2 regions of the Actinoallomurus sp. NBC_01490 genome follow, and region 1 is predicted to be linked to the other one. Evidence: riboswitches for the same ligand, from Rfam matches in the RefSeq annotation. Region 1 holds a riboswitch; the other holds the start of a gene.
The links. Region 1 has a riboswitch for glycine ahead of gcvT (glycine cleavage system aminomethyltransferase GcvT). Riboswitches for the same ligand answer to the same signal wherever they lie in the genome.

Region 2: another riboswitch for glycine. It lies ahead of gcvP (aminomethyl-transferring glycine dehydrogenase); the one in region 1 lies ahead of gcvT (glycine cleavage system aminomethyltransferase GcvT).

Annotation. Positions count from the first base shown of each region.
Region 1 covers NZ_CP109433.1:2,114,794-2,119,829, forward strand. The annotation lists gene glyA (serine hydroxymethyltransferase) at 1-172, opposite strand, end outside; gene gcvH (glycine cleavage system protein GcvH) at 174-557, opposite strand; gene gcvT (glycine cleavage system aminomethyltransferase GcvT) at 554-1,657, opposite strand; glycine riboswitch at 1,736-1,812, opposite strand; glycine riboswitch at 1,817-1,914, opposite strand; gene OG417_RS10485 (PadR family transcriptional regulator) at 2,039-2,563, shown strand; gene OG417_RS10490 (ABC transporter ATP-binding protein) at 2,560-3,237, shown strand; gene OG417_RS10495 (FtsX-like permease family protein) at 3,234-5,036, shown strand, end outside.
Region 2 covers NZ_CP109433.1:6,450,699-6,455,734, reverse strand. The annotation lists gene OG417_RS30220 (ATP-binding cassette domain-containing protein) at 1-562, shown strand, start outside; gene OG417_RS30215 (ABC transporter permease) at 562-1,395, shown strand; glycine riboswitch at 1,465-1,562, shown strand; glycine riboswitch at 1,563-1,677, shown strand; gene gcvP (aminomethyl-transferring glycine dehydrogenase) at 1,732-4,572, shown strand; gene OG417_RS30205 (hypothetical protein) at 4,622-5,029, opposite strand; gene OG417_RS30200 (helix-turn-helix transcriptional regulator) at 5,007-5,036, opposite strand, start outside.

The DNA of each region.
Region 1 (5,036 bases):
CCTCGGCGTACTTGTTCGTCATCACCGAGCCCTGGGCCTCGAGCACGCCCACCGGGGCGAAGTTCTCCGAGGCGATCATCTCCAGGGTCGACTGCTGGCGGCGCAGCTCTTCGGCGATGGCCGACGCGACCTCCGGGTCGATCTCGGAGAGAGGGGCGTTGGACAGGCTCATCTCACGCCTCCTCGATCAGCTTGGAGTAGGCCGGGGCGTCCAGCAGGTCGGGGCTGTCGCCGTCAGTGCGGATCTTCAGCAGCCAGCCCTCCCCGTACGGGTCGGCGTTGATCACGGCCGGGTCCTCCTCGACCGCACCGTTCACCGCCACGACCTCCCCCGTCACCGGCGCGTAGATGTCACTCACCGACTTGGTCGACTCCGCCTCGCCACAGGGCTCTCCGGCCTCCACCGTGGCGCCCTCCTGCGGCAACGAGACGTACACGATGTCACCGAGGGCGTCGGCGGCATAGGCGGTGATCCCCACAGTGACAACACCGTCGGACGGCTCGGTAATCCACTCGTGCTCTTCGGTGTAGGAAAGGGTCTCGGGAACGCTGCTCACGGGGTCCTCCTATAGAAAGGCAGGGCGACCTTGTCGACCGGCTCATGTTTGCCGCGGATGTCCACCGCGAGATCGGTGTCTTCGGCGTGGTCCGCGTCGATATAGCCCATGGCGATGGGCTTGCCCAGTGTCGGGGATGGCGCGCCGCTGGTCACGACTCCGCACGGCGTGCCGTCCGATCCCACGATGTCGTACCCGTGCCGGGGCACCCGCCGTCCCCTGGCGACGAGCCCGACAAGGGTCCGCTTCGGCGTCTCGTCGGCGATCGCGGCCAGCGCGGCACGCCCGACGAAGTCGCCCTTCTCGAACTTGACGGTACGGCCCAGGCCCGCGTCGAACGGCGTGGTCTCGGCGGTCAGCTCGTTGCCGTAGAGCGGCATCCCGGCCTCCAGGCGCAGCGTGTCGCGCGCGGACAGCCCGCAGGGCCGCAGGTCGTCGCCGCCGGCCTCGGTCAGAGAGTTCCAGACCGCCACGGCGTCGCCGGCGGAGACGAACAGCTCGAAGCCGTCCTCGCCCGTGTAGCCGGTGCGGGCGATCAGGGCGTCGACGCCGGACACCGCGCCGGGCAGGATCGCGTAGTACTTCAGGTCGCCGAGCGCGGCGTCGGTGAGCTTGCCGAGGATCTCCTGGGCCTTCGGCCCCTGGACCGCGACGAGCGCGTACGCGTCGGACCGGTCGTCGACGGCCGCCTCGTCGAACTTCTCGGACCGCGCGGTCAGCTCGGCGAGCACGGTGGCGGCGTTCGCGGCGTTGGCCACGACCAGATAGGTCTCGGCGGCCAGGCGGTAGACGATCAGATCGTCCAGCACGCCGCCCTCGGCGTCGCAGATCATCGTGTAGCGCGCCCGGCCCACGGCGAGCGCCGACAGGTGCCCGATGAGGGAGTGGTCGAGCGCCGCCCCGGCCTGCGGGCCGGTCACGAAGATCTCTCCCATGTGGGACAGGTCGAACAGCCCGGCGCTGGTGCGGACCGCCTGGTGCTCGGCGGTCTCGCTGCCGTAGCGCAGCGGCATGAGATAGCCGGCGAACTCGGTGACGGTGGCGCCGAGGCCCTCGTGGACCTCGTGGAGTGGTGTCTTCTTGGTGTCCGGAACGGACATCGCGGCAGGCTCCTTATCGCGCGGGCGATCCGGGGGTCATATCGTCCCACTGGTTCGCTTGCGGTCTCGGCGCCTCCCCCTCTGTCATCGGCGCCTGAGAGCTTCGCCCGGGGGGCTTGCACCTTCGGCGGGAGCGTCGCTCCGCTTTCCAGAGGTCGCCTGCTCCGCGCGGTCTTCGTCGCCTGAGAGGTTCCGGGGAGGAGTTGCTCCTTCGGCGGCCCGGACTGGCGGCCCGGGCGCTCTCCCGCGCGGGATCAACGGCTGCCGCCAGGCTAGCAGCGCCCGTCGCGCGACGACAGCCCACGCTTCGTCTCACCTGGCCGGGCGTCTGTACATCGAGTGTATAGACGGCGAGTATACGCGCGGCGTACTTTCCTTCTCATGAGCGTCCCCTTCGCCCTGCTCGGCCTGCTCGAACGCGAGCCGAGCCACGGATATGACCTGAAACGCGACTACGACGCGCTGTTCGGCCGGGGCAAACCGCTGCCGTTCGGCCAGGTCTACGCCACCCTCGCCCGGCTCGCCCGCGCCGGGAAGGTGGTCGTGGGCGAGACCGAGGCCGGCGCGGGCCCCGACCGCAAGCGGTACGTCATCACCGAGACGGGGGCGACCGAGTTCGAGTCCTGGCTCGGCGAGCCGGTCGAGGCCGAGCCGCACCTGCAGACCGTGCTGTTCACCAAGGTCGTGCTCGCGCTGCTCCTCGACCGCGACGCCGAGGCGTACCTCGACGCCCAGCGCGCCGCCCACCTGAAGCGCATGCGCGAGCTGACCGACACCAAGCGGAACGGCGACCTGGTCGACGCGCTGCTCGCCGACCACGGCCTGTTCCACCTGGAGTCCGACCTGCGCTGGATCGACCTCACCGCGGCCCGGCTCGACGCCCTGAAACGCGAGGTCCTGCCGTGACACCGCTGATCGAGGCGCGCGAGATCACCCTGTCGTTCGGCAGCACGCCCGCGCTGCGGGGCGCGAGCCTGTCGGCCGAGGCCGGCGAGATCGTCGCCGTCATGGGGCCCAGCGGCTCGGGCAAGTCGACCCTCCTGCACTGCCTGGCCGGGATCCTCACGCCGGAGTCCGGGCAGGTCCGGTTCGACGGCAGCCGGGTCGACACCATGGGCGAGGCCGAGCGCAGCGCCCTGCGCCGCGACCGCTTCGGCTTCGTGTTCCAGTTCGGCCAGCTGGTCCCCGAGCTGACCGCCGAGGAGAACATCGCGCTGCCGCTGCTGCTCGGCGGCCTGCGCCGGGGCGCGGCCGTCCGGCAGGTCCAGCCCTGGTTCGAGCGGCTCGGCCTCGGCGGGCTGGAGCGGCGGCGGTCCGGCGAGCTGTCCGGCGGGCAGGCCCAGCGTGTCGCGCTGGCCCGTGGCCTGGTCGCGAGCCCGCGGGTGCTGTTCGCCGACGAGCCGACCGGCGCGCTCGACTCGCTCACCGGCGAGCAGGTCATGGAGCTGCTCGTGTCCGCCGCCCGCGAGCAGGGCACGACGGTCGTCCTGGTCACGCACGAGCCGCGGGTGGCGGCGTACGCCGACCGCGAGGTCATCGTCCGCGACGGGAGGACCACCGCGGTCGGGGTGGCCCCGTGATCGGCTTCGGCCTCCGCCTCACCGTCGCCGGCGGCCGGGAGGCCGCCGTCCGGCTCGTGGTCACCGCGGCCGCCGTCGCGCTCGGCGTCGGCCTGCTGCTGGCGACCCTGGCGGGCATCAACGCCGTCAACGCGCAGAACGCCCGCTACGCCTGGCTGAACTCCGCGGTCCCCGAGGCCACGGCGGGTGTCACGCCCTCGCCGGACCCGATGTGGGCCACCCTCGGCTACGAGCGCTACGAGGGCAGGACGATCACCCGGGTCGAGGTCGCCGCCACGGGGCCCCGCACGCCCCTGCCGCCCGGCATCCCGCGCCTGCCCGGGCCGGGGGAGTACTACACGTCACCGGCGCTGACCGCGCTGCTGCGCGCGGCGGCGCCCGACCGGCTCGGCGACCGCTACCCCGGCCGCCGGATCGGCACGATCGGCCCGTCCGCGCTCCCGTCCCCGGACTCGCTGTACGTCATCGTGGGTGCGAGCGCCGCCGAGCTCTCGCGCGCCCCCGGCGCGGCGAAGGTGACCGGCATCGCCACCAGGACGCCCAGCAGCTGTTCGAGCTGTAACGCCGGTACGAACGCGAACGGCATCGACCTGATCCTGTCGGTCACGGCGGCGGCGCTGCTCTTCCCGGTGCTGATCTTCATCGGCACGGTCACCCGGCTCGTGGCCACCCGCCGCGAACAGCGCTTCGCCGCGATGCGCCTGGTCGGTGCAACGCCCCGGCAGATCTCCCTGGTCGCGGCCGTCGAGTCGAGCGTGGCGGCGGTCGCCGGAACCGCGGGCGGCTTCGGGCTGTTCTTCCTCTTCCGGACGCGCCTGACCGCGATCCCGATCACGGGTCAGCGGTTCTACGCCGCCGACGTGTCGCTCACCGCGCTCCAGATCGGGCTCGTCGCCGTCGGCGTCCCGCTCGGCGCGATGATCGCGGCGCGGGTCGCCCTGCGCCGGGTGCGGATCTCCCCGCTCGGCGTGAGCCGGCGCGCCACTCCGCGCCCGCCCCGCGCGTACCGGCTGATCCCGCTCGCCGCCGGTGTCGCCGAGCTCGCGTTCTTCGTCGGCCGCCGTCCCGCCACCACGAACGGCCAGATCTGGGCGTACTTGACCGGAATCTTCCTGATGATGGGCGGGCTGGTGATCGCCGGGCCGTGGCTGACCATGGCCGGCTCACGCGTCGTGGCGCGGTACGCCCGCCGTCCCGCGACGTTGATCGCCGGGCGGCGGCTCGCCGACGACCCGAAGGCCGGCTACCGCGCGGTCAGCGGGCTCGTCCTCGCCCTCTTCGTCACCAGCACGGCGGTCGGAGTGATCAACACGATGGTCGCCGAGCAGGGCGTGCCCGAGAGCGACGCCGCGGCCCGCGGCACGATGGTGGCCGAGTACTCCCACGGCTGGACGAGAACGCCGGGCGTGCCCCGTGCCTCCGTCCCGGTATCGGACCAGGTCCTGGCCCGGCTGCACTCGATCCCCGGCGTACGGGGCGTCATGCTGATCCACACGAACCCGCTCGGCACGACGCTCTCGCTGGGCGGCCCCCGGCCCGTGGTGGCCGGGCTGATGTCGTGCCGCGAGCTGGCCGGGGTGCCGGGCTTCGGGCGGTGCGCCGCCGGCGCGGACGTGGTCTCGGTGCCGCCCGACTACGTCTTCGACTCCGAGCGCCTTCCCGACACGAACTGGCCCGCGGTCGCCGTGTCCTCGTCGCGGGCCCGGCGTCTCCCGGTCCAGACGGTCGTCGTCGGCACGGACGGGTCGGCGTCGGCGATCGAACGGGTGCGGACCACCCTCATCGCCGCCTTCCCGCAC
Region 2 (5,036 bases), 4.3 Mb from region 1:
CGGCGGCATGCGCCGCCGGATCGACCTGATCTCCAGCCTGATCACCGCGCCGCCCGTGCTCTTCCTGGACGAGCCGACGACCGGCCTGGACCCGCGCAGCCGGGGGGAGATCTGGGACACGATCCGCGAGCTGGTCGCCGACGGCGTGACCGTGCTGCTGACCACGCAGTACCTCGACGAGGCCGACCGGCTCGCCGACCGGATCGCGGTGGTCGACAGGGGCCAGGTGATCGCCTCGGGCACGCCCGACGAGCTGAAGGGTGAGATCGGCAGCCGTATCGACGTGGTCGTGTCCGACATGGCCGCGTTCGCGGACGCCATCGCGGTGCTGTCCCGCATCGGCGAGCCGGACACCGATCCGGAGTCCCGCCGGGTGAGCGTCCCCGTCCCCGCCGGCTCCCTCACCCTGCCCGCCGTCGTGCTCGAACTGGACCGCGCCGGCGTCGGGGTCGAGGACGTCACGCTGAGGCGCCCCACTCTCGATGAGGTGTTCCTGCGCCTCACCGGCCGGACCGAGGACCCCGAAGACGCCCGAGAGACCGAAGAGAGGGTGAGCGCCTGATGGCCCTCCACGCCCCCGCCGCGCCCACCGGCCGCCTCGGCCGGCTCCGCTGGACCCTCACCGACGGCCTCACCCTGGTGTGGCGCAATCTGCTCCAGCTGAGGTCCCAGCCCGGGGAGCTCGTCGGCGCTCTGGTCTTCCCGGCCGTGATGGTCGTGCTGTTCGGCTACGTCTTCGGCAGCGCGATCAAGGTCCCCGGCGGCGGTGACTACCGGGAGTACCTCATGCCCGGCCTGTTCGCGATGACCACGATGACCAGCTTCATGGCCACGATGGTCGGGGTGGCCACCGACTCCTCCAAGGGGGTCATGGACCGGTTCCGCTCGATGCCGATGGCCCGGTCGGCGGTGCCGTTCGGCCAGGTCGGCGGCGACATCATCGTCGGCCTCGCCGGCATGGTCATCATGGTCGGCTGCGGGCTGGCCGTCGGCTGGCGGATCCACGAGGGGCTGCCGCGGGCGCTCGCGGCGTTCGGCCTGCTCATCCTCCTGCGGTACGCGCTCTCGTGGGCCGGGGTGCTCTGCGGCCTGCTGGTGAAGAACGAGGAGACCGCCGACCAGATGGTCCCCCTGATCTTCCCGGTCTCGATGCTGTCGAACTCCTTCGTGCCGACCGCGGGCATGCCGGCCTGGCTGCGGGTGATCGCCGACTGGAACCCGGTGAGCGCGATGGTCGCCGCCTGCCGCGGCCTCTTCGGCAACCCGGGCGTCGTCACGGCGCACGCCGCCCTGCCGCTGCGGCATCCGGTCGCGGCGACGCTGATCTGGTGCGGCGTGCTGCTGGCGATCTTCGTCCCGCTGACCGTCCGCCGCTTCCGCACGCTGAACCGCTGACCTTTACGGTCGGTACTCCCCGCTCTTAACGTCGTGGCAATAAGCCTCCGGTAGGGTGGAGATCGCCGTCGAACCCGTGCGGGAGAGACCCCGGCGCAGCCAGCGCGGGGGCGCCGAAGGAGCAAACCTCCCCGGAACCTCTCAGGCAAAAGGACCGCGCGGGCGAGGCACCTCTGGAAAGCGGGACCCGGAGGCCGCACCGCCGGTCGCCGATCCTCACCGAAGGTGCAAGCCGCGCCCGTCGCGGCGAAGCTCTCAGGTTCAGGTGACAGAGGGGGAGACCGGCCACCGGGCGCGCCCGGTGGTGTTCGCGCCCCGACCCGCCTGGAGGCTCCCATGATCGAGGTTCCGTTCGCCGCCCGCCACATCGGACCCTCACCGGCCGAACGCGCCGCGATGGCCGAGGCCGCCGGGTACGCCGGCGTCGGCGCGCTCGTCGACGCGGCCGTGCCCGCCCGGATCCGCACCGGCCGCCCGCTCGACCTGCCGCCCGCGCTCAGCGAGGTGGAGGCGCTGGCGCGGCTGCGCGAGCTGGCGGCGCGTAACCAGGTCCTCACCTCGATGATCGGCCTCGGCTACCACGGCACGATCACCCCGGGCGTGATCCTGCGCAACGTGCTGGAGAACCCCGGCTGGTACACCGCCTACACGCCGTACCAGCCGGAGATCTCCCAGGGCCGGCTCGAGGCGCTGCTGAACTTCCAGACCATGGTGAGCGACCTGACCGGGCTGCCGGTGGCGAACGCCTCGCTGCTGGACGAGGGCACCGCCGCGGCGGAGGCGATGACGCTGGCGCACCGCGTCGCGCCGCGGGGGAGCGGCGACGTCTTCCTCGTCGACGCCGACGTGCTGCCGCAGACCGTCGAGGTGATCCGCACCCGCGCGGTGCCGCTGGGCATCGAGGTCGTCGCCGCCGACACGTCCGAGGGGCTGCCGGAGGGCGACTTCTTCGGCGTGCTGCTGCAGTACCCGGGGGCGAGCGGCGCCGTACGCGACCTGTCCGGCCTCACCGAGGCGGCGCACGGGCGCGGCGCCCAGGTCGTGGTCGCCGCCGACCTGCTCGCCCTGACGCTGCTCCGGCCGCCGGGGGAGTTCGGCGCCGACATCGCGGTGGGCACCACGCAGCGCTTCGGCGTGCCGTACGGCTTCGGCGGCCCGCACGCCGGCTACATGTCGGTGCGCGACGGCATCCAGCGCCAGCTCCCCGGGCGGCTCGTCGGGGTCTCGCTCGACGCCGACGGCGGGCAGGCGTACCGGCTCGCGCTGCAGACGCGAGAGCAGCACATCCGCCGCGAGAAGGCCACCAGCAACATCTGCACCGCCCAGGTGCTGCTCGCCGTGATGGCGAGCATGTACGCGGTCTACCACGGTCCCGAGGGCCTGAAGGGCATCGCCGAGCGGGTGCACGGCCACGCGGCGCGCCTCGCCGCCGGCCTGCGCCGGCAGGGCGTCGAGGTCGTGCACGACCGCTTCTTCGACACGGTGCTGGCCCGGGTCCCCGGCCGGGCCGATGAGGTCGTACGCCGGGCGCTCGACCTCGGGATCAACCTGCGCCGGGTGGACGCCGACCAGGTCGGTGTCGCCTGTGACGAGACGACCACGGGCGATCACGTCACGCGGGTCCTGCGGGCGTTCGGCGGCGCGGAGGACGAGGCCGCCGACGCGGCCGGGGACGGGTTCCCGCCGGCCCTGCGGCGGGAGAGCGAGTTCCTGACCCACCCGGTGTTCCACGCGCACCGGTCGGAGACGGCGATGCTGCGCTACCTGCGCCGCCTGCAGGACAAGGACATCGCGCTGGACCGCTCGATGATCCCGCTCGGCTCCTGCACGATGAAGCTGAACGCCACGACCGAGATGGAGCCGATCACCTGGCCGGAGTTCGCGCAGATCCACCCGTTCGCCCCGCTGGAGCAGGCGCAGGGGTACGTCGAGATGATCGGCGAGCTCGAGTCGTGGCTGGCCGAGATCACCGGGTACGCCAAGGTGTCGGTGCAGCCCAACGCGGGCTCGCAGGGGGAGCTGGCCGGCCTGCTCGCCGTCCACGGCTACCACGCCTCACGCGGTGAGAGCCACCGGAACGTCTGCCTGATCCCGTCCTCGGCGCACGGCACGAACGCCGCCAGCGCGGTGATGGCCGGGATGCGGGTGGTCGTGGTGAAGAGCACCGAGAGCGGTGACATCGACCTCGACGATCTGCACGCCAAGATCGACAAGCACCGCGACGCCCTCGCCGCGATCATGGTGACATACCCCTCGACGCACGGCATCTACGAGGAGACGATCACCGAGGTCTGCGAGAGCGTGCACGAGGCGGGCGGCCAGGTCTACGTCGACGGCGCCAACCTCAACGCCCTCGTCGGGCTGGCACGCCTGGGGGAGTTCGGCGCCGACGTGTCGCACCTGAACCTCCACAAGACCTTCTGCATCCCGCACGGCGGCGGCGGGCCGGGCGTCGGCCCGGTGGGCGTGCGCGAGCACCTCGTGCCCTTCCTGCCGAACCACCCGCTGCGGCCCGAGGCCGGTCCGGAGACCGGCAGCGGCCCGATCTCCGCGGCCCCGTGGGGCTCGGCGGGCATCCTGCCGATCTCGTGGGCCTACATCGCGATGATGGGCGCCGACGGGCTGCGCGAGGCGACCGAGGCGGCGGTGCTGGCCGCCAACTACGTCGCCAAGCGGCTCGACGGCCACTACCCGGTGCTCTTCACCGGCCGGGGCGGCCTCGTCGCCCACGAGTGCATCATCGACATCCGGAAGATCACCAAGGAGACCAAGGTCACCGCCGAGGACGTCGCCAAGCGGCTCATCGACTACGGCATCCACGCCCCCACCCTCGCCTTCCCGGTGGCCGGCACGCTGATGATCGAGCCGACCGAGAGCGAGGACCGCGCCGAGCTCGACCGCTTCTGCGACGCGATGATCGAGATCCGGCGGGAGATCGAGCGGGTCGCCGCCGGCGACTACGACGCCGACGACAACCCGCTCAAGAACGCCCCGCACACCGCGGCGGCGCTGCTGACCACCGACTGGAAGCACTCCTACACCCGCGAGGAGGCGGCCTACCCGCTCCCGTCGCTGCGGGAGAACAAGTACTGGCCGCCGGTGCGCCGCATCGACCAGGCCTACGGCGACCGCAACCTCGTCTGCGCCTGCCCGCCGCCGGAGGCCTTCGAGTCCTGACCCCGTACGGGCGTCCGGGCCGGTCGCGGCCCGGACCCCCTGTGCGGCGTCAGCGGCGCCGCGACTCGTACGCGATCGAGACGATGAACACGAAGCCGCCGACGCCGGAGACCACGCCCCACGCGCCGGGGTCGGCGCCGCGCGCGAGCTGGACGAAGAGCATGATCACCGAGAGGACCATCAGGGCGTACAGGGTGGTCGCGGCCGCCCTCGTCGTGATCAGGGCGCGACGTTCGTCCGGGGCGTCCTCGCGGAGCAGGGCGACCGCCTCGCTGCGCCGCGAGAAGATCACCAGCACGAGCGCGTACGCGAGCATCACGCCCGCGCCGATCACGGCCGCGATCGGACGGTGGTGGGCCAGGAAGACGGCGGCGTAACCGGCGCCGGCCACGACACACAGTCCCGGCACCAGCCAGCGCCGTGTGCGGGCGGCCTCATGACCTCTCATCGTCGACATGGAAGAC